DNA from 2 places in the Cytobacillus pseudoceanisediminis genome. Region 2 is predicted to be linked to the other one. Evidence: a T-box and tRNA genes for the amino acid it is inferred to sense, from the RefSeq annotation. Region 2 holds a T-box; the other holds one or more tRNA genes.
What was found. The T-box of region 2 lies ahead of glyQ (glycine--tRNA ligase subunit alpha). A T-box ahead of a tRNA ligase gene usually reads a tRNA of that ligase, here a tRNA-Gly.
Positions count from the first base shown of each region.

Region 1: it has a tRNA-Gly gene. The T-box ahead of glyQ (glycine--tRNA ligase subunit alpha) is inferred to sense a tRNA for this amino acid. The anticodon was not compared.

Region 1 is NZ_CP097349.1:2,892,636-2,903,838, forward strand. Features, by position in the region: gene M5V91_RS15510 (general stress protein) at 1-310, shown strand, start outside; gene yhbH (sporulation protein YhbH) at 368-1,540, opposite strand; gene M5V91_RS15520 (hypothetical protein) at 1,845-2,030, opposite strand; gene M5V91_RS15525 (hypothetical protein) at 2,148-2,282, shown strand; partial or broken gene M5V91_RS15530 (PrkA family serine protein kinase) at 2,681-4,551, opposite strand; gene nfsA (oxygen-insensitive NADPH nitroreductase) at 4,980-5,729, opposite strand; gene trmL (tRNA (uridine(34)/cytosine(34)/5-carboxymethylaminomethyluridine(34)-2'-O)-methyltransferase TrmL) at 5,827-6,300, opposite strand; gene M5V91_RS15545 (amidase domain-containing protein) at 6,363-7,241, opposite strand; gene queG (tRNA epoxyqueuosine(34) reductase QueG) at 7,442-8,575, opposite strand; gene M5V91_RS15555 (B3/B4 domain-containing protein) at 8,683-9,351, shown strand; tRNA gene M5V91_RS15560 (tRNA-Gly) at 9,476-9,549, opposite strand; partial or broken gene M5V91_RS15565 (sugar phosphate isomerase/epimerase family protein) at 9,896-10,863, opposite strand; partial or broken gene M5V91_RS15570 (Gfo/Idh/MocA family protein) at 10,882-11,203, opposite strand, start outside.
Region 2 is NZ_CP097349.1:39,657-50,859, forward strand. Features, by position in the region: gene era (GTPase Era) at 1-614, shown strand, start outside; gene M5V91_RS00240 (YqzL family protein) at 774-917, shown strand; gene recO (DNA repair protein RecO) at 948-1,700, shown strand; T-box leader at 1,786-1,971, shown strand; partial or broken gene glyQ (glycine--tRNA ligase subunit alpha) at 2,078-2,967, shown strand; partial or broken gene glyS (glycine--tRNA ligase subunit beta) at 2,960-5,030, shown strand; gene ccpN (transcriptional regulator CcpN) at 5,286-5,921, shown strand; gene M5V91_RS00265 (pyruvate, water dikinase regulatory protein) at 5,950-6,768, shown strand; gene M5V91_RS00270 (YaiI/YqxD family protein) at 7,137-7,604, shown strand; gene dnaG (DNA primase) at 7,644-9,461, shown strand; gene rpoD (RNA polymerase sigma factor RpoD) at 9,574-10,698, shown strand; gene M5V91_RS00285 (hypothetical protein) at 10,762-11,203, shown strand, end outside.

The DNA of each region.
Region 1 (11,203 bases), 2.5 Mb from region 2:
TAAATACGCAAGTATGGTGTTTGATGGAAAATATGTCTTAATCGCGGATTACTACGGAAACTATCCCACTACCCAGAAAGGCAATCAGAGGGTCAGTGCTGAAGACTCAGAAGGGTACCTCGAAAGCGCTTCAGCACGGGAAGTTGTCCATGAAACAGATATCAAAACACTGGCAGATAAATCCGGTAGCTCATGTGCTGCCGATAATCAGGAATTTACTCGTGTTCATGTTTCACCAAAGTCTGAAGTTGTGAAAACCAGTGCTGAATTAAACTGGGATAATCGGCTTACAAAGGAAAGGCACAAATAGCAAAGGGCCCCCGTGTGGGGTCTTTTTTCCCGAATAAAAAAGAGAGGTTCCCCTCTCTTAAGCATACTTCTTCTTATCTTCCTCCTGTTTGAAGAAACTCTTCATCGCATGGAATACATCTGCTTTTTGCTTAAGGATATAATAGCGGAAATCCTCATTTTTAATATTTTTATAGGCTGACATCAAGGTCGAGTGGCGGTTATACTGGTTGACCTCACCGTACCCGAACATATTGGACACCTTCATAAGATCTTCCACCAGCTTAACACAGCGGGCATTGTCAGAGGTCAGGTTATCACCGTCTGAGAAGTGGAAAGGGTAAATGTTATATTTGCGCGGGTCGTATTTGACATCAATCAGTTCAAGCGCTTTACGGTAGGCAGATGAACAAATGGTTCCCCCGCTTTCTCCTTTTGAGAAGAAGTCCTCTTCTGAGACCACCTTTGCTTCAGTATGATGGGCAATAAATTCTATCTCGACTGTCTCATATTTGGTCCTCAGGAACCGGGTCATCCAGAAGAAAAAGCTTCTGGCCATATACTTTTCCCAAATCCCCATCGATCCGCTCGTATCCATCATTGCAAGCACGACAGCCTTTGAATCAGGCTTTACAATTTCATTCCAGGTCTTGAACTTCAAATCTTCCTTATAAATTGGGTGGAAAGCTGCCTTTCCATTCATTGCATTCCGCTTGAATGCCGACATCATGGTCCGTTTCTTATCAATATTGCCCATTAATCCAGTCTTTCTGATATCATTAAATTCAATGTCCTCTACCAGATTTTCATCCTGCTCTTTTCTTTTTAAATTAGGCAATTCCAATTGTTTAAATAAAGCTTCTTCAATTTCCATCAATGATACTTCTGCTTCAAAATAATCCTCGCCTGCCTGGTCGCCTGCCCCTTGCCCTTTTCCGGGTCCTTTCTGGCTGCCGGATCCGTCACGTGCCACTACATCTCCAATCTGGCTATCTCCATCGCCTTGGCCGACATGTTTGTTTTTATCATAGTTATAACGGATTTTGTATTCATCCAAAGAGCGAATTGGAATCTTCACTACTTCCCGCCCATTCGACATTACAATGTTTTCTTCCGTTATTAAATCAGGCAAATTGTTGCGGATTGCTTCCTGGACTTTATCCTGATGACGCTGCTGGTCATCATAGCCTTTGCGATGGAGGGACCAATCTTCTTGGGAAATCACAAACTGATGGTTATTGACATTCGTCATGTTAACCCCTCCTTTTAAATTAAATTTCACACATTACAGCTTTCCAACATACAATATCGCGAGTGTCAAAAAATGATGAAACATCCCCAATTCAGCAGTCTGCCTTCTTTTCATAGACTCATTTCCTGGCAGCAAATTAATTATTAATGCACCAATACAAAGAAATGTTTATTACTCTATCATATGCGAGAAGACAAAATAATTTACAAATAATTTTGACAATAAGACATTCGCATCATCTTTTAGACAAGCCCATTTTTTAATATGGGGATTTGCCTAATTAAACAAAAATGAACCTCCGCTTTTAGCGAAGGTTCTTGTCCTTGTTTTTATGCTGAATGGGATCGGGATATTTATCATAATCCTCTTTTAATTCTTTATTGGTCCGCAAATTTTCCATCTGCTTTCCCAGGTTTTCCATTTCTTCAATATTTTCTGCCATTGAGCTGTTTCTCGGTGTATAATTCTTATCTAATTCTTTCTTTTTCATGAATATCACCTCTGCTGTATTTATACCCCCAATTGGGCATATCTAAACTTTTAGGCAGAATCTGCTGCATAAAAATGGCCAAGCGAAAATAGGATTATACTAAAAGGGGGGATTTTTATGAGCGAAATCCTTTGCTGCGGCTGGTGTGGTGAATTATCACTGTATGATCGGACAGTTTATCTTGAAAACAAGCCAATTTGTCCTGAATGCCAGAAAAAAGAAAGAAGCTGCACAAAATATAGAGAAAAATAGATGAAGGGGCTTTCGGGCCTCTTTTTTTATATGGGGTATTTTTCCTGGAATCTATCATTTTTAATTCATTTTGCGGTTTGCTTTCCGATTCTGACTTTTTCTTGATTGCGACGCTTCTTCAATTATTTGCGCTGATACATTTGATTTTTGCGCTGTAACCCGTGTTATTTGCGCCTTCCTCATTCTTTATTGCCTCTAGTATCATAATTACGCCGATATCCAGCTGATTTGCGCTGCCCAATTTGATTTTTGTGCTGTAACCCATGTCATTACGCCTTCCCTATTCTTTATCGCGTTCTCTTCTGCCATGATTGCTCCTGAACTTATTTGCGCCCCTCCTAATTCAGCTCCTTATTCATCCGCAAAAAAAGCCTGGCAGCTATCCTGCCAGGCTTTTTTTAACGATTCAGCAAGCTTCCAACATAGCGGAGCAGTTCGTTTGCTGATGTTGAGTTATAGCCATGTTCGTCAATTAATCTTGCTACAACTTCATTCACCTTCTTCAGCTGCTGCTCATCAGGCGTTTTTGAAGATGTGGTGATCTTCACGACATCTTTCAGGTCAGCGAAAAGCTTCTTCTGGATAGCTTCACGCAGACGGTCATGCGAATTATAGTCAAAGCGCTTGCCTTTTCTTGCGTAAGCTGAGATGCGGATGAGGATTTCCTCCTGAATGCTTTCTTCGCATTCTCGGAGATGCCGATCTGCTCTTCGATTGAGCGCATCAGTTTTTCATCCGGACTGATTTCCTCACCGGTTAATGGGTCGCGAAGCTTCGCTTTATTGCAGTATGCTTCAACATTATCAAGATAGTTTTCCATAAGCGTTTTTGCAGATTCTTCATAAGAGTAAACAAATGCCTTTTGTACTTCTTTCTTCGCAATATCATCATATTCTTTGCGGGCCAGAGAAATAAAGTTCAGGTATCTTTCCTTCAGTTCTGGAGTAATGGATGGATGCTGATCCAACCCTTCTTTAAGCGACCGTAATACATCCAGCGCATTGATGCTCGTAATATTTTTACGGATGATTGTAGAAGAGATCCTGTTGATAACATAACGCGGGTCAATACCGCTCATGCCTTCATCTGCATGCTCTTTTTTCAATTCCTCCACATCAGCCCTGTTATAGCCTTCAACGCTCTCTCCATCATACAAACGCATTTTCTTAACTAAATCTATATCGCCTTTTTTCGGATCCTTCATGCGGGTTAAAATCGTAAACATCGCTGCAACCCTCAGGGTATGAGGTGCAATGTGCACATTGGAAACATCGCTTTCTCGGATCATTTTATCGTAAATCTTCTCTTCCTCTGAAACCTTTAAATTATATGGGATTGGCATAACGATAATCCTTGAGTGCAGAGCTTCATTCTTTTTATTAGAAATGAATGAACGGTACTCTGTTTCATTCGTGTGAGCAACAATTAGCTCATCCGCTGATATCAAGGCGAAGCGCCCTGCTTTAAAGTTGCCTTCCTGAGTCAGGGACAATAAATGCCATAAAAATTTCTCGTCGCACTTCAGCATTTCTTGGAATTCCATCATCCCTCGGTTTGCTTTATTTAGTTCCCCATCGAAACGATAGGCACGAGGATCTGATTCTGAACCATATTCAGCAATGGTTGAAAAGTCAATGCTTCCAGTCAGATCAGCAATATCCTGGGATTTTGGATCTGATGGGCTGAAAGTTCCAATTCCCACCCTGCGGTCTTCTGAGAAAATGATTCTTTCAATTAAAACATCTTCTATACGGCCGCCATACTCCTGTTCGAGACGCATACTATTCAATGGCGAGAGGTTTCCTTCAATTCTTATTCCATATTCATCATGAAAGTCTTTACGGAGGTGATGCGGGATTAAATGAAGCGGATCTTCATGCATTGGACAGCCCTTAATAGCATAGACCGCTCCCCTATCAGCGTGAGAATATTGCTCTAAACCTCTCTTTAGCATTGTCACTAAAGTTGATTTACCGCCGCTGACCGGCCCCATTAATAAAAGAATCCTTTTGCGGACATCGAGGCGTTTGGCAGCAGGATGGAAATACTCTTCTACCAGCCTTTCCAATGCTTCTTCTAATCCAAAGAGCTGATTGCTGAAAAATTGATATCTTTTTTGCCCCTTCACTTCTTCGACACCGGCATCCTTAATCATATTATATACCCGTGAATGTGCTGACTGGGCAACCCATGGCTTCTCTTTAACAATTTCTAAATACTCTCCAAAAGTCCCTTCCCATTTAAGCTTTTCTTCCTCGTGTCTGTACATCTCAATTTTTTTAGAATATCCATAAGGACCTCCCCTGTCGCATTATCAGAGACGATTAATATACTCTATGCGCCCCGGCAATCGAACATGCGTAAACTATTGAGAGTTTGGTTTGTACTTTTTATGGGGAATAATTATAAGGAACACTTTGCTGCGGGATCTAACTGTAAAAAAAACTCCATACTTTTCATTCACAGTTATTCATTTTTGGGCTATAATAAGCTTATATTTACAAGCTTGCCTATTGATATACCGCTAAAGGAGGATTACATATACATGGGTACAATTATTATTATCGGTGTAATGGTTGCTTTCCTTGCTGCTATTTTCGCTGCTGGTTATGATGACAAGCCAGGCGTAAGCAAAATAAGCTGCTGATCATTCAGCAGCTTTTCTCTAATTTCGAACACAGGCTCTTGGTTATAGCCCTACCTCAAATCCATCTTTTTCTTCTGTACAAAATCCTTCATATACATTCGTGTCTGCTTTTCAAGCATGCCGGCGATTTGACCAGTCCACGTGTCATTCCGCTTGCCGCCCGTACGCTCATCATAGTACTCGGAAATGATTTTATTATACACTTCCAGCTCTTCGCGGTAGGCAGTTTCATCCTGCTTATATTCATTTTCATGGTATATGTGCTGAAGAGGAAGCCTTGGCTTTTTATCGTTCTTTTTGGAAGGATAGCCAACAGCCAGTCCAAACAAAGGAATTACGCGATCCGGTGTTTTTAAAAGTTCAGCTACACCTTCAAGATTGTTTCTTATTCCGCCAATATAGCATATTCCCAATCCCAGCGATTCAGCAGCAACCGCAGCATTCTGTGCAGCCAATGCTGCATCAATGACAGCCACCATAAATTTCTCTGTGCTTTCAATGGAGGGAATTACATTGATATTTTCCATTTGTCCCATTACTTCATGACGATGCAGATCAGCACAAAATACGAAAAAGTGGCCATTTTCTGCTACATAATTCTGGTTGCCTGCAAATTCAGCAAGTTTCGCTTTCTTCACTTTATCGGTAATACCGATTATTGAATAGGCTTGAACAAAACTTGAGGTGGACGCAGCTTGAGCAGAAAGTACAATCGTTTCTATCTGTTCTTTGGACAGAGGCCTATCTTCAAAATTCCGCACGGAGCGATGGTCCATCAGCAAATTGATCACTTCATTCATCACAACTCATCCTTTCCATATATACTTTTTCATTTTACCCAGAAAGGAAAGTATTCTCCAAAGGAAAAGGCCCGAAAAATACCAGGCCAGCTGTTTCCTATTTTAAATGCAAGTAATCCTGCTGCCGCAGTGCTTCATAAACAAGAATGGCTGCAGTGTTGGATAAGTTAAGCGAACGGACTTTATCGTTCATTGGAACCCTTAATGCGCGTTCTTTGTTGATTTCAATGATATTCTTCGGAAGGCCCGTCGTTTCTTTGCCGAAAATAAAATAATAATCCTTCCCGACATTGCTGTAATCGAAAGTGGAATGCGGCTTGGTGCCATACTTCGTTAAGTAGAAGTATTCACCGCCTTCGCTGCTATTAAAGAAATCGTCCAATGATTCATGATAGACGATCTTTACAAATTGCCAATAATCCAAGCCTGCACGCTTCAGCATTTTATCATCTGTCGAGAAGCCAAGCGGCCGGATCAGATGCAATGTCGTATCAGTAGCCGCACAAGTACGGGCTATATTACCAGTGTTGGCCGGAATTTCCGGCTGATATAATACTACATGCAACCCCACTTTTTTCACCTCTAAATTAAATCTGCATGTGTTATTATATCATTTTGAAATCACCTTACAAATTACTGGTCATCAATTATAGACAAAAATTTATATTTAATATTCGGTGTATAGGCTGTTGAATCTTCATAAGCCCAATAACGCATTCGGCTGTTATAAGTATGGGCATTGACCAGGGGCATTCCTGAGGCATCTTTTCCCGTCACGATCGTTGTATGGTCAAATCGCCCGTCTCCCTGAAAATCATAGCAAATAACATCTCCAATTAAGAGCTGATCCGGACTGGAGACTTCCTCCGCTCTTAACCCCGAATTCGAACTCGGCAGATACCATCGCAATGAATTCGCTACCGTCCAGCTGTAGCTCCAATTTCCGCTTCTCATCCACCATCCTTTTCCGCGGTTAGGATACCCTCTCATCGGGCCGCCGCCTACATGAAGGCACTGTGAAATATAATTGGTGCAATCCACTTCAAATTTTTTATAAGCCGGATTATAGCTGTTCCACCATTTTTCTGCATACTGCACTGCTTTCATGCGGTCATACTCATATACAAGCCTTTCTTCCTCTCCATATTCATGGTCTGGAGACGCTTCATCTTTTTGAATCTCATTAAAAGGGTTTTTCTCCCGATCCTCGACGAACACTCCTTTATAAAAGTCGGCTGTTCGCTCTTCAATTTCTTCTTCCATATAGAACACGCCTTTTTGCTTAATTAAATATCTAAAGTGAACTCTGTATTCAACCTGCTTCACGTCATCCTTCTCCCCGCCGACCTTGATCACTTTTCCGGTTGCCTGGGCTTTAACAATCTCACCGGACCGGGCGGTAAGAGATTCTTTCTTCTTTTCAATCTTAGGGCAGGTATGAATTGAACTTCTTGAATGGGAAACGCACTGCTGCACTCTTTTTATTAACAGCTCCTGAAGCTGGTCCCTCACGCATCTCACTCCTCTCCTATTCAATACATATGAGAGAAAGCAGAGGACTTTGCTTAATTTTTCGTGCAATATAACAGTAAGTCAGCCGGACTGAACAGTTTCTCTGCATTTGAATTTTACTCTTTGCATATTGTTGGACTGAGGAAAAATTAGAATTTTTCATAAAAATGGCATAGAAAAAGAGGGAGATTCCTCCCTCATCATTTCTCAATAAAACTTAAACCTTTTTCAATCTCAGCAATGGCCTCTCCGTCTTTTTCCTGCTGCAAAGCCTTTTCCAGGGCAGCTAATGATTTCTCACCGCCAATTTTCCCAAGTGCCCAGGCAGCCGTTCCACGGATCACCGGCCGAGGATCTTCTGTCATGACTTTAATCAGATCTTCTACAGCTGTTTCGTCTTTGTAGTGAGCCAAGGCGATAATGGCATTTCGCTGGATCGGCTTTTTCCCTCTCCAGGAGCCTGAAACCGGACCATATTTTTCTTTAAATTCACGGTTGCTGATAAATAAAAGCGGCCTTAAAAGCGGCTTTGCCACTTCCGGATCCGGCTCCATCTCTTCGTGCAGATGAAAATCCTTGCCTTTATTTTCAGGGCATACGGTTTGACAGGTATCACACCCATAAAGTCTGTTACCCAGTTTTTCTCTATACGGCTCAGCAAGAAAGCCTTTTGTCTGTGTCAGAAACGCGATGCACTTCTGTGCATCAAGCTGACCTCCCTGAATTAAAGCACCAGTCGGACAGACGTCTACACATTTATTGCAGCTGCCGCATCTGTCTTCCATTGGTTTATCCGGCTCAAATGGCAGATTCGTAATCATTTCTCCTAGATAGACATACGATCCGAATTCCGGTGTAATGATGGAACAGTTTTTTCCGCTCCAGCCAATTCCGGCACGCTGCGCTACGGCCCGATCCACAAGCTCACCTGTATCCACCATGGATTTGCATAACGCCTCAGGTATTCTTGACTGAATGAATCCCTCAAGTTTCTGTAGACGTTCCCTCAAGATATGATGATAGTCTTTACCCCATGAAGCGCGGCAGAAAATGCCTCTTCTCTCACCTCTTTTGCTGACCACTCTGACCTTCATTTTGGAAGGGTAAGCAACAGCTATTGAGATAATGGATTTGGGCTTGTCCAATAGGAGGCTGGGATTCACTCTCTTCTCAATATCGGGCTCTTCAAATCCAGATTGATATTGAAGTTCCTGCTGGCGAATCAGTCTATTTTTCATCTCATCAAAAGTGCTGGCTGCTGTAAAACCGATTTTATCTATGCCAATTGTTTTACTGTATTCAATCACTTCCTGCTTGAATTGGGCAAAATCCATTGTATAACCTCCTTTCATGAAAAATTGATTTATATGAAAGTCTTTAATTTATTGAATCACCGCTTATTATGATAAACTATTTTAAAGTAATTTTGGAGGTGGAAAGCTTGGAAATTACGTTTGCTCCCGAGTTGTGCAGGTTAATTCCCCAATTTAAAATTGGATTCATTACATATAAAAATATAGAAGTCGGACAATCTCCTCAAATGGTAAAGGGCAGACTCCAATTATTTCAGGAATCAATTTATTTTGACTTAGAGGACAAGAGTGTTACAGAATATGAAGGGATCAAAGAATGGAGACAGATTTTCAAAACAGCAGGCAAGGATCCAAATCGGTACCGCCACTCTGCAGAAGCACTGTACCGAAGAATTAAGAAACAAAATTATCTGCAGCCGGTCAACAGCTCCATAGATATTAACAACTTCTTTTCCCTCGAATATCAAATACCGATTGGCGTGTATGACGCAGATAAGCTTTCAGGCAATCTGTCTATCAGGTTAGGCAAAGAAGGCGAAGAATATAACGGTCTAAACGGAAGACCCAACTCACTTGCCAATTTAATTATTAGTGAAGATGCGGCAGGGCCATTTGGCAGTCCGTTTGTCGACTCTGAGAGGACAGCGGTGACGGAACAGACTAAAAATGCCGTTCAAATCGTTTATTTGCGCCCTTCTCTGGAAATGGAAAAGGCTGAAAAAATGGTTGAGTCCCTAATGAACATGTACTCTCAAGTGCATGGTGGAGAAGGAACCTTTAAGGTAATTGGATGTTAAACAAGTTTATTAAAAATCGAGTGGAATCCGCGGAGGCCACCCGATTTTTTTGCTCAATAGCCAAAGAAAATGAAAAAACGCAATACCTCGTTCTTTTTGAACGAAACACTGCGTTGGCTATGTATGGAGCGGGTGAAGGGAATCGAACCCTCATCATCAGCTTGGAAGGCTGAGGTTTTACCACTAAACTACACCCGCATTTATATGAAGTTACTGACTACTGTTTTTTCCCGTACTTGCATGCCTCTTCCTCTAAAAGCTTTTTCATGGAAGCCTATGCGTCGAGGCAACTCGGAGATGATTCATGGATGTGTTGGCTCGTGGCTGAGGTTTTACCACTAAACTACACCCGCATTTGTGTATTTATATTTAATCAGTAATGAAATTATGCCTAAATCCAATGTCGATTTTTATCTACAGCAAAATAAACATTGTGTCGAATCAACTATTTAATAATACTAAATTCAGCCGGAATGGTCAACCCCAATTGAGAAAATTGTCGAAAATACAGGAAAGGATTTAAAATCCTTCCCTGCTAAGAATGTTACACCCACCACATTTCTGAAGGCTGTTCTTCAATTAAGATCGACTTAAGGTTCCTGACTGCCCTTGTAAATCCTTCTTCTATAGACATAAGCGGATCTTCATGCTCAATGCTGACAACATAATCATACCCAAATGTTCGCAAAGCGCTCATCATATCCGACCATTCCTGCAGGCCGTGTCCGCACCCGACTGACCTGAATGTCCACGCTCTGGTCTGGACATTTCCATACGGCTGCATATCTGTTAAACCGTACATATTAACATTTTCCTGGTCAATATAGGTATCTTTTGCATGAAAATGATGAATGGCATTTTCTTTTCCCAAAATCTTTATTGCTGCCACAGGGTCGATTCCCTGCCACCATAAATGGCTTGGGTCCAGATTGGCACCAATGGCATCACAGGTTTCTTCCCTTAATTTTAGAAGTGTATAAGGAGTATGCACAAGGAATCCGCCATGAAGTTCAAGACCAATTTTCACATTATGGTCTTTTGCAAATTGCCCGGCTTTCTTCCAGTAAGGAATGAGTTTCTCCTCCCATTGCCATTTCAGCACTTCTCCATACTCATTCGGCCATGGAGCAACCGGCCAATTCGGATGCTCGGCCCCTTCCCCATCACCTGCAGTGCCTGAAAAACAGTTAACAACCGGAACATTCATTAAGCTGGCTAACCTAATCGTGTCATATAACACGCGGTCCGATTCCTCTGCAAATGCTCTATCAGGGGAAATCGGATTGCCATGGCAGCTGAATGCGCTGATTTCAAGACCTCTTGATAAAATCTTTTTCAGATAATCAGCCCGAAGTTCTTTACTTTCTAATAGCTCGTTCAGGCTGCAGTGAGCGTTTCCGGGATAAGCCCCGTTCCGATTTCAACAGCCTTAAGACCTGCAGCTGCCACATGATCAAGCATTTCTTCAAAATTCTTCTCAGCAAATAAAACGGTAAATACGCCGAGCTTCATAAAATCCCCTCCTCGCTTCTAAAGTATTTCTCTTCTGCCCATTTCACTGCTTTTATAAATCGCATCAATAATTCTGGTTGTCTGCAGTGCTTCTTCTGCTTTAACTATGAATTCTTCCCTCCCCAAACAGCTGTCAATAAAGTTCCGTGCCTGCGCCAAAGCATAGTCATCCTCCCCGGCAGCCATTCTGAGCGTGTATTAAGGAGCATTCCATGTTTGGATTGGTTCAAACTGAATGGGAATAAATCAATTCCTCCACCCTGCCCTGAAAGGCTGAGGCTTTCATCATCCCGTTCGATATTGGCCGACCATGAGGTTTCAAAAAGCAGGGATGCCCCAT
Region 2 (11,203 bases):
AAGGCTTTGGACGCGGTGAAGAATTCATACTTGAGAAATTTCAGTCAGTCCGTACACCGATTTTCCTTGTAATCAATAAGATTGACCAGGTACATCCTGATGAACTTCTTAAAATTATTGAGTCTTACAAGGAAAAGTACGAGTTCAGCGAAATTATCCCCATTTCTGCTTTAGAAGGCAATAATGTAGAGACGCTGTTAGGACAGATTAAAGAATATATTCCGGAAGGGCCGCAGTTTTATCCAGCTGATCAAGTAACGGACCACCCAGAGAGATTTATCGTTTCCGAACTGATCAGGGAAAAAGCACTGCATTTAACAAGAGAAGAAATACCGCACTCGCTTGCTGTAACCATTGATAAAATGGAACGCCGCGAAGATAAGGATGTCATTCATGTCATGGCTACAATCATTGTGGAGCGTGACTCCCAAAAAGGCATTGTGATTGGAAAGCAAGGGAAAATGCTCAAGGAAATCGGAAAAAGAGCAAGAGTTGATATTGAGAATCTTCTTGGATCAAAGGTTTTCCTGGAGCTATGGGTCAAAGTCCAAAAAGACTGGCGCAATAAAATGTCACAGCTCCGCGACTTTGGCTTCCGTGAAGATGAGTACTAAACCCAGCCCTAATTAAAGTATTATTCATTTCTGATTTATATGCATGCAGGTGATTGACAATATTTTCGTCTCATGATTTTACAAAGACAGGCTATGATATAGATAAATGTATTGGGATAAAGAAATTGCTAGTTGAATAACTGAAAGGTGGGGTTTTCGATGATGGATTTTACCTGGAGAGTGTTTTCCCAGACAGGAAATATTGACACATATCTTCTCTTCAAGGAGCTAGAAAAGGAAACTCAGGATATACCCGGCAGCAATGATGAAGAGCTAGCAGAAGCTGATTTTCCCATCTCATAGGTTTGTCGAAAGACAGGGATGGTGTCACGGTTGCTTGATAAATGTGAAGGCATCGTCATCAGGACAACTAATTATAGTGAAACAAATAAGATTGTTACTTTATATACCCGTGAATGGGGAAAAGTTGGTGTGATGGCACGAGGAGCGAAAAAGCCGAACAGCAGACTTGCTGCTGTCACCCAGCTTTTTACATACGGGAATTTCTTAGTTCAGCGTGGAAGCGGTTTGGGTACCCTGCAGCAGGGGGACATGATTTCATCTATGCGGTCCATTAAAGAAGATATTTTTCTGACTGCATATGCAAGCTATATTGTCGATTTGACTGATAAAAGCATTGAGGATAAGAAGCCCAACCCATTTTTGTTCGAATTGCTGTATCAAACCCTAAATTTAATAAACGAAGGATATGACCCGGAAATTCTTACAAACATTTATGAAATGAAAATGCTGAATGCTCTGGGTTTATATCCAGTACTTGATCAATGTTCTGTCTGCGGAAGCACTGACGGGCATTTTGCATTTTCTATCCGCGAAAACGGGCTTATTTGTCACCGCTGCCTTGATAAGGATCCTTATCATTATAAAGTGTCCCAGGCGACAATTAAGCTTCTTCGCCTGTTTTACTTTTTTGACTTGTCCCGGCTCGGCAATATCTCTGTCAAACCAGAAACCAAAGCTGAATTGAAAAAGATTATTTCTGCCTATTATGAAGAGTATTCAGGCTTAAACTTGAAGACAAAGAAGTTTCTGAATCAAATGGCTAAGTTTAATGATTTAATGTAATGCGTTTCTTTATAGGCGAAGCGCATTGGCTTTTGTTATTATTGACAATTTAAATCCATTCCGCTATGATTCAAAGTAATAAAATATAATTGCTGTGAAGGAGAAGAGTACTTAACCTTTTCTAATTAAAGCGAACCCGGGATAGTGGGAGCCGGGCATGGATGGTTAAGGAAGGGCGCTCCAGAGCAATATTGTCTATCGACAACTAAAGAGGCTGTGGTCAAAATCGCAGCAAATAGGGTGGAACCGCGGGTAAACTCTCGTCCCTATGCCATTGGGCATAGAGACGGGAGTTTTTTATGTTCACAGAAAAGCGGTGGGTAGACAGCTGTTAAGTTCATAAAGCTATAATTTATACAATAAGAAAGAGGTGTCCTATGAATATTCAAAGCATGATATTAACACTTCAAAAACATTGGTCTGAACAGGGTTGTATCTTGATGCAGGCATATGATACTGAAAAAGGGGCCGGAACAATGAGCCCGTATACTTTTTTAAGAGCGATTGGACCAGAGCCGTGGAATGTTGCTTATGTGGAGCCTTCACGCCGTCCTGCCGATGGGCGTTTTGGTGAGAATCCAAACCGGCTTTATCAGCATCATCAATTTCAGGTGATCATGAAGCCGTCGCCGGATAATATTCAGGAGCTGTATCTTGATTCATTAAAAGCATTGGGCATTGATCCGCTTGAACATGATATCCGGTTTGTAGAAGATAACTGGGAAAATCCTTCTCTGGGCTGTGCAGGCTTAGGATGGGAAGTTTGGCTTGATGGTATGGAAATAACGCAGTTCACATATTTCCAGCAGGTAGGCGGATTGGAATGTAAGCCTGTGTCAGTTGAGATTACCTACGGAATAGAAAGGCTTGCATCCTACATTCAGGACAAGGAAAATGTCTTTGACCTTGAATGGACTGACGGGTTTACGGTTAGAGATATCTTCCTGCAGCCTGAGTTCGAGCATTCGAAATACACATTTGAAACATCAGATCAGGAAATGCTCTTCAATTTGTTCAATATTTATGAAAAAGAAGCACATAGACAAATGGATGAAGGCCTAGTACACCCGGCATATGACTATGTATTAAAATGTTCTCATACCTTTAATTTGCTTGATGCAAGGGGAGCGATCTCTGTTACAGAAAGAACCGGCTATATCGCCCGATGCCGAAATCTGGCCAGAAAAGTAGCCAAAACTTTTTATGAAGAGAGAGAAAACTCGGTTTCCCAATATTAAAGGATAAGGAGGAAGAATCTCATGAATAAGAAAGATCTTCTGCTGGAAATTGGACTTGAAGAAATGCCTGCCAGATTTGTCACTAATTCAATGAATCAGCTTTCAGATAAAGTGAACTCATGGCTTTTGGAAAAGAAAATATCTTTTGACGAGATCAGCGCTTTCTCTTCTCCACGCCGTTTGGCTGTTCTTGTAACGGGAGTAGATACCGCACAGGAGGACATAAATGAGGAAGCGAAAGGACCTGCAAAAAAATTGCCTTAACCGAGGATGGAGAATGGTCAAAAGCTGCGGTTGGATTCAGCCGGGGCCAGGGAGCTTCTGTTGAAGATATATTCTTTAAAGAAATTAATGGGGTTGAATATGCCCATGTCAGCAAATTTATAAAAGGAAAGGAAACAGCAGCACTGCTGCCGGAACTCCAGCAGATTGTCACCTCGTTATCATTCCCGAAAAATATGCGCTGGGCAAACCAGGAGCTGCGCTTTATCAGGCCGATCAAATGGCTTATGGCATTATTCGGAAATGAAGTCATTCCTTTTGCAATTACAAACGTTCATACTTCTAACCTTACAAGGGGCCACCGCTTTCTGGGCGAAGAGATTGAAATTAACAATCCTTCTGATTATGAAAAGTCCTGCTGGCGCAATATGTGATAACTAATCCGCAGGAAAGAAAAAGTGCAATTCTATCACAATTGCAAAAAATAGAAGAAGAAAATGACTGGGTGATCCCTGTAGATGAAGATTTATTGGAAGAAGTAAATAACCTGGTTGAGTATCCAACAGCATTATATGGCCAGTTTGAAGAAGAATACCTGGAGCTTCCGGAAGAGGTTTTAATTACATCGATGAAGGAGCATCAGCGTTATTTTCCGGTAAAGTCCAAAGAGGGCAGGCTGCTTCCTTACTTTGTTACTGTCCGAAATGGATCCCATGAACATTTGGAGAAAGTGGCTAAAGGAAATGAGAAAGTATTGCGGGCAAGACTTTCTGATGCAGCTTTCTTCTACAGGGAGGACCAAAAAACGGATATCGCGGCATCACTGGAAAAACTTAAGAACATTGTTTATCATGAAGAAATTGGAACTCTTGCTGAAAAGGTGGAACGTGTTCGCCAGCTGGCAGCTAATTTGAGTGAAAATCTTCATTTCAGCGATGAGGCAAAGGCAGTGACAGACCGGGCTGCTGAAATCAGCAAGTTCGACCTTGTTTCGCACATGGTTTATGAATTTCCAGAGCTGCAAGGCTTTATGGGTGAAAAATATGCCCTGCAAAAAGGTGAAAAGGAAGCTGTGGCGCGTGCAATTAATGAACATTATATGCCGCGCAATTCAGAGGACCAGACGCCTGCAAGTGATGCTGGTGCAGTGCTGTCCATTGCTGAAAAGCTCGACACAATTGTGTCTTCCTTTGCAATAGGGATTATTCCAAGCGGCTCCCAGGATCCATATGCCTTAAGAAGACAGGCAACGGGTGTTATCCAGACTTTACTGGCAAAAAATTGGGATTTAAAACTCGAAGAATTAATTGCATTATCTTCTGAGACTGTTCTTAATTCGAAGATTGGAAAGAAATCAAAGGGTGAATTGATGCAGGAACTGGTTTCATTCTTTAAATTAAGAATCAAATATATGCTGCAGGAGAAGACAGTTCGTTATGACTTAATTGAAGCCGTTTTGGGCAGTGAAATCGGTTCAGTGCCTTCACTTGTAAAAAGAGCTGAAGTATTGGAGTCCCATAAGGATGCTGCAGGTTTCAAGGAAAGCATTGAAGCTCTTAGCCGAGTTATCAACATTGCTTCTAAAGCAGAGGATAAAGGGGATATAGACAGCAGCTTATTTGAAAATGTTTACGAAAAATCTCTTTTCAACAAATATTTATCAGTGAACGAGGAATTAAGAAAAGAGGTAGCAGAAGAAGTTGCCTTTAACCTGCTAATTAGCCTGAAACCAGAAATTGATCAATACTTCGAGCATACTATGGTTATGGATGAAAAGCAGGAAATTCGCAGCAATAGGCTGCACCAGATGGCAAATTTGGCTGATTTGATTAAGAAGTTTGCAAATATGAACGAAATTATTGTTAAATAACGAGCTTAAATTTTGCGTTTTTTGCTGGAATAGGATTAAATTTTAAGAAAGAAGACAGCAGCTTTAGCTGTCAGGAAAGAGCCTGTTATATTGCTGACGGGCTCTTTCATATTTTGGACATATTGGGCGAAGTAAAGAGAACTATATAGGAAACACATCTTTTCATTTATGACAAATAGTATATAATAATTATATAAAAGTATAACATTATTATAATGGGAAATGAGTGCCATTAGCATACCCTGTTCAGAATAGGTGGTGAGGAAGATCGAATTAAATAAAAGGCAGGAAAAGATCATAGAAATCGTAAAGGAAAACGGACCGATCACTGGTGAGAGTATAGCGGAACAGCTTAACTTAACCAGGGCAACACTAAGGCCGGATCTGGCTATATTAACGATGGCAGGCTATTTGGATGCCCGTCCGCGTGTAGGATATTTTTATACAGGAAAAACCGGGGCACAGCTGTTGACAGAAAACCTTCAGAAGCTTTATGTAAGAGATTATCAATCCATTCCTGTAGTCGTTAATGAGAATGTATCGGTATATGATGCAATTGTGACTATGTTTCTGGAAGATGTCGGCACGCTATTTGTAGTGGACCAGAGTTCACTGCTTGTAGGGGTTTTGTCAAGGAAGGATTTGCTTAGGGCTAGTATTGGCAAGCAGGAGCTTAATTCTATCCCTGTTAATATCATTATGACAAGAATGCCTAATATTACGATGTGTGAAAAAGATGATTTGCTCATAGAAGTTGCTAAAAAGCTGATTGAAAAGCAAATCGATGCCCTTCCTGTTGTAAAAAAGACAGAGAAAGGGTTCGAAGTAAACGGCCGGATAACCAAAACAAACCTGACAAAAGCATTCTTGGCCCTGGCCGGCGAAAAGTAGCAAAGTAAGAAGGAGATGGTGTTGAAGAATGGAAAAATTGCCGATCATCTACGTCGTTTCGGACTCAGTGGGAGAAACGGCCGAACTTGTAACAAAAGCTGCCACAAGCCAGTTTAATGGCAGTGATATATCTATTAAGCGCTTCCCATATGTTGAAGAAAAAATACATATTGATGAAGTCATTTCGCTGGCAAAACTGGATAATGGCATGATAGCCTATACAATGGTTAAGCCGGATATGAGGAAGTATATTAACCAGAGGTCTGCAGAAGAAGGAATATATGCTTTTGATATCGTTGGCCCTTTAATGGATCAAATCCAAAGAGCCTGCGGCATTACCCCTCTTTTTGAACCTGGACTGGTCAGAAAGCTTGATGAGGATTATTTTAAAAAGATTGAGGCTATCGAGTTCGCTGTTAAATATGATGATGGCCGAGACCCTCGTGGGATATTAAAAGCGGATATAGTGTTAATAGGCGTTTCAAGGACATCAAAAACACCTCTTTCTCAATATCTGGCACATAAGCGCCTTAAAGTGGCTAACGTTCCCCTTGTTCCTGAAGTCGATCCTCCAGAAGAGCTGTTTCTTGTCCCGCCTGATAAGTGCTTCGGCCTGAAAATCAGTCCTGAGAAATTAAACTTTATCCGGAGAGAACGTCTAATATCGCTAGGTTTAAGCGATAATGCCAGCTATGCTAATATAGAGAGAATCAAAGAAGAAATAGGTTACTTTGAAAAGATTGTATCTAAAATTAAATGCCCGGTTATAGATGTCACGAATAAGGCAGTAGAAGAAACAGCCAATATGATTCTAAATCAATACCGTAAAAGCTTTCCGAAAAGCTAGCACATAAATTTTTATGTGCCTTTTCTTTTTTATACTAGGCATTTAGGCTGTTTAGCTTAGGGTAGAATAGGGAGCGGGAGACTCCTCTGGAACCCCGAAATAAAGCTCCATTCTAAGGATGGCTTTTTTCAGGGGAAAACCTGTAAATTAAATTATATTCATCCCAGATAAATTAATGGCAAAATAGAGATTAATGTACTATAATAAAAAATTGTGATAAAAATGTCCCTGAATAGGTTTAGAGTTCATTGCGAAGGAATAAACTATTTATTGTGGCATGTCAAGTTTTCGACCAAGAAAAATTCGACATATCTCACAATGCAAAAGTTATTCATGCAAAGAAGGATTATGCGGAGTGATGTAGAATTATTAGAACATCAGGCAAACCGAACATTATAGTAGATGCTGATTCCTGTCCCGTTAAAGAAGAAATTGTCGAAATAGCCAATTCCTTTACGTTGGACGCAGTATTTGTTGCTTCTTATGCCCATATGAAAAATGACCTAAATGGGGCTGTCTGGAAATTCGTTGACAGCAGTAAGGAAGCTGCTGATTTATTCATAATGAATTATGTGAAATCAGGAGATGTAGTTGTAACTCAAGATATTGGATTGGCATCAACTCTTTTGCTCAATGGTGTTTATGTCCTTTCTCCCAGGGGAATTTTATTTGAGGAAAATGAAATTCGGACCGCGCTTGAAATGAGGCACCTTTCAGCGAAAGCGCGAAGAAGAGGAGTTTATGGGAAAGGCCCAAAACCATACAGCCGAGAGGACAGATCCAGGTTTGTGCAGCAATTGACAAAAATTTTGTCGAATCTTGAAGGAATTCAGTAACGTTTATCGAATACCTGAGTAAGTAATGGAGTTGTTCATATGGCAGAACGGATCGCCGAGGAGAAAGTAAATGAGATTCGGCAAGCTGTAGATATTGTTGATGTCATTGGCGACTATATTCAATTAAACAAGCAAGGACGCAACTATTTTGGGCTTTGTCCTTTTCATGGCGAAAATACTCCTTCCTTTTCTGTATCGCCCGAAAAGCAAATCTATCATTGCTTTGGATGCGGAGCGGGAGGCAATGCCTTTTCTTTCTTAATGGAATTAGAAGGATATTCCTTTCAGGAAGCAGCCTTGAAACTCGCTGAAAAAGGAAATGTCAAGCTTGAAATTGATGCGGCATCTGCAGCATCAGCAAAATCAATGCCTGTAGATTTACAGCAGATGATGGAAGCTCATGAGCTTCTACGTAAATTTTATCACCATCTGCTCGTAAACACAAAAGATGGTCAGCATGCACTTGAATATTTGCTTAATAGAGGCTTTACAATGGAATCGATTGAGAAATTTCAAATCGGCTATTCATTGAAGTCCTGGGATTTTGTTTTCAAGTTCCTTACTAAAAGAAAATTCCCGGCAGATGTTATGGAAAGGGCAGGACTGATTATCAAAAGGGAGAAAGATGGGAACTATTTTGACCGCTTCAGAGATAGAATCATGTTCCCGATTTTTGACCGCAGCGGAAATACGATTGCTTTTTCGGGAAGATCACTTGGGGACGATGAGCCCAAATATTTAAATAGCCCTGAAACTGTAATCTTCAATAAAAGCAAAACTTTATATAATTTTCATTTGGCGAGACCACAGATTAAAAAATTGCAGAGGGCCGTTCTTTTTGAAGGGTTTGCAGATGTAATCGCTGCTGATCGTGCTGGTGTCGGCAATGGCGTTGGTACGATGGGCACCGCTTTAACTGAAGAACATGTTGCTTCTTTAAGAAGAAATGTTCAATCAATCACGATCTGTTATGATTCCGATAATGCAGGTATTGAAGCCGCATACCGGGCTGCAAATCTGCTAATGGAAGCAGGATGCCAGATCAGAGTGGCGCTCATGCCTGACGGATATGATCCGGATGATTATATTAATGAGTTCGGAGAAGAAAAATTTCGTCATGATGTAATCGAGTCCAGCATAACCTTTATGGCATTTAAGATGCTTTATCTCCGCAGGGGGAAAAGGCTTCAAAATGAAGGAGATCGTCTCCTTTATATCGAAGAGGTATTAAAGGAGATCAGCCAGCTGGATAAAGCGGTCGAAAGAGATCATTATCTGCGCCAGCTTGCGAATGAATTCTCACTTTCTCTGGAAGCCTTGAAAGAGCAGCAAAAACAGGTCTATTATACGGAGAAGCGAAGGAACACCCATAAAGGGAAAGGTGCTTTCGAACCTCAAAAAAGGCTTCAAACACCAAAAAGGGCTGACAGTCTTAAACCCGCCTACCATACAGCGGAGAGAAGGCTAATCGCCCACATGCTCAGGAATAGTGACATAGCATTTAAAGTTCAAGATATGCTTCAGGGAAATACATTTAACATCGATGAACACCAGGCAATTATTACCTATCTTTTAGGTTTCTACGAAAAAGGCCATACGCCTGATCCGAGTGCATTTATAAATTTTATAAAAGATGAAAAGCTTAAGCGAATTGTGGTGGATATAGAAATGATGTCCATTAACGATGAAATAAGCGAACAGGAATTATCAGATTATCTTAAACAGGTGTTGAATTATCAAAAGATGTTAAAAATAAAGGAAAAACTAAATGAAGAAAAAGAAGCAGAACGACAAAAGGATTATGCTAAAGCGGCTTTAATCGCAATGGAGATCCTTCATTTGCGAAAGTCACTATAAGAAGGCCTTGTGCCTCAAATAAATGTTTCTGGGGATTAGGCGTCTCCTAAGGAATAGTCCCATTTGCAAGATGTATTAAGAATGTGTTTGATTTTTGGAAGGAGGGGGACATATGGCTGAAAAGTCGGCCCGTTCAAAAGAGGTTGATACAGAGTTGACCCTTGAACAAGTGAAAGATCAATTAGTTGAAATAGGAAAAAAGACAGGTGTCCTTGCCTATGATGATATAGCAGAAAGATTGTCTCAATTTGAAGTCGATTCCCACCAGATGGATGAATTCTATGAATTCCTCGGAGATCAGGGTGTTGAATTAGTCGGAGACAATGAAAATGAAGATCCAAATGTTCAGGAGCTTGCAAAAAATGAAGAGGAATTTGACCTTAATGATTTAAGTGTCCCTCCGGGTGTGAAAATTAATGATCCTGTCCGTATGTACCTAAAAGAGATTGGGCGTGTTGATTTACTCTCTGCAGAGGAAGAAATCGCACTTGCCAATCGAATTGAGGAAGGCGATGAAGAAGCAAAAAGACGTCTCGCAGAAGCTAACCTCCGATTGGTTGTAAGTATTGCTAAAAGGTATGTGGGACGCGGAATGCTATTCCTTGACCTTATTCAGGAAGGAAATATGGGACTGATAAAAGCGGTTGAAAAATTCGACTACCGCAAAGGATTTAAGTTCAGTACGTATGCAACATGGTGGATCCGCCAGGCCATCACAAGAGCAATTGCTGACCAGGCCCGTACAATTCGTATTCCTGTCCATATGGTTGAAACCATCAATAAGTTGATCCGTGTCCAGCGTCAGCTTCTTCAGGATCTTGGCCGCGAACCAACACCAGAAGAAATTGCTGAAGATATGGATTTAACTCCAGATAAAGTAAGAGAAATTCTTAAGATTGCACAGGAACCTGTTTCATTAGAAACACCTATTGGTGAGGAGGATGACTCTCACTTAGGTGACTTTATTGAAGATCAGGATGCCACTTCTCCATCAGAGCATGCGGCATATGAACTCCTTAAGGAACAGCTTGAAGATGTTCTTGACACACTTACTGACCGGGAAGAAAATGTTCTTCGTCTTCGATTCGGACTGGACGACGGCCGAACCAGGACTTTAGAAGAAGTTGGCAAGGTATTTGGCGTTACCCGGGAGCGTATACGTCAAATTGAAGCCAAAGCCTTAAGAAAACTGCGTCATCCCAGCAGAAGCAAGCGTTTAAAAGACTTCTTAGAATAAAAAAGAATTGCCAGTGGATAGTTTACTTCTTAAAATGGAAGTAAACTATTTTTTTGACTGGATGTGCTTTGGTTGGATGAAAACAGAAAAAAGGTCATTGTTAACGAACTTCTGTATTGGAAGAAAAGCCGAATGCTCCCTGATCGATATTGTGACTACCTGCTGGCTCTTTATACGGAAGGAAGTCAGCCGAAGGAAATAAAAAAGCATAAAAGTGTAATGGGTCTGTATCTGGCCAATCTTATTTTCTTGCTGCTTATTCCAATTTCTGCTTTATTAATTTATTTTACTGAATTGTCTATTATTTTGCAAACTGCCATTTTGTTTCTTTTTATTTTCACGTGTATATTCTTTGTTTTTTATTTTTTCAGGAAAGCAAAATTAATGCATATTCCCATCATATCAGCAGCATTGAATTTACTGATGGGATCTGTTGCACTAGTATCGGAGGTATATCGCGAAAACCAGAAAGCTCTCTATGCTGCCCTAGTAATTAATTGTGTTC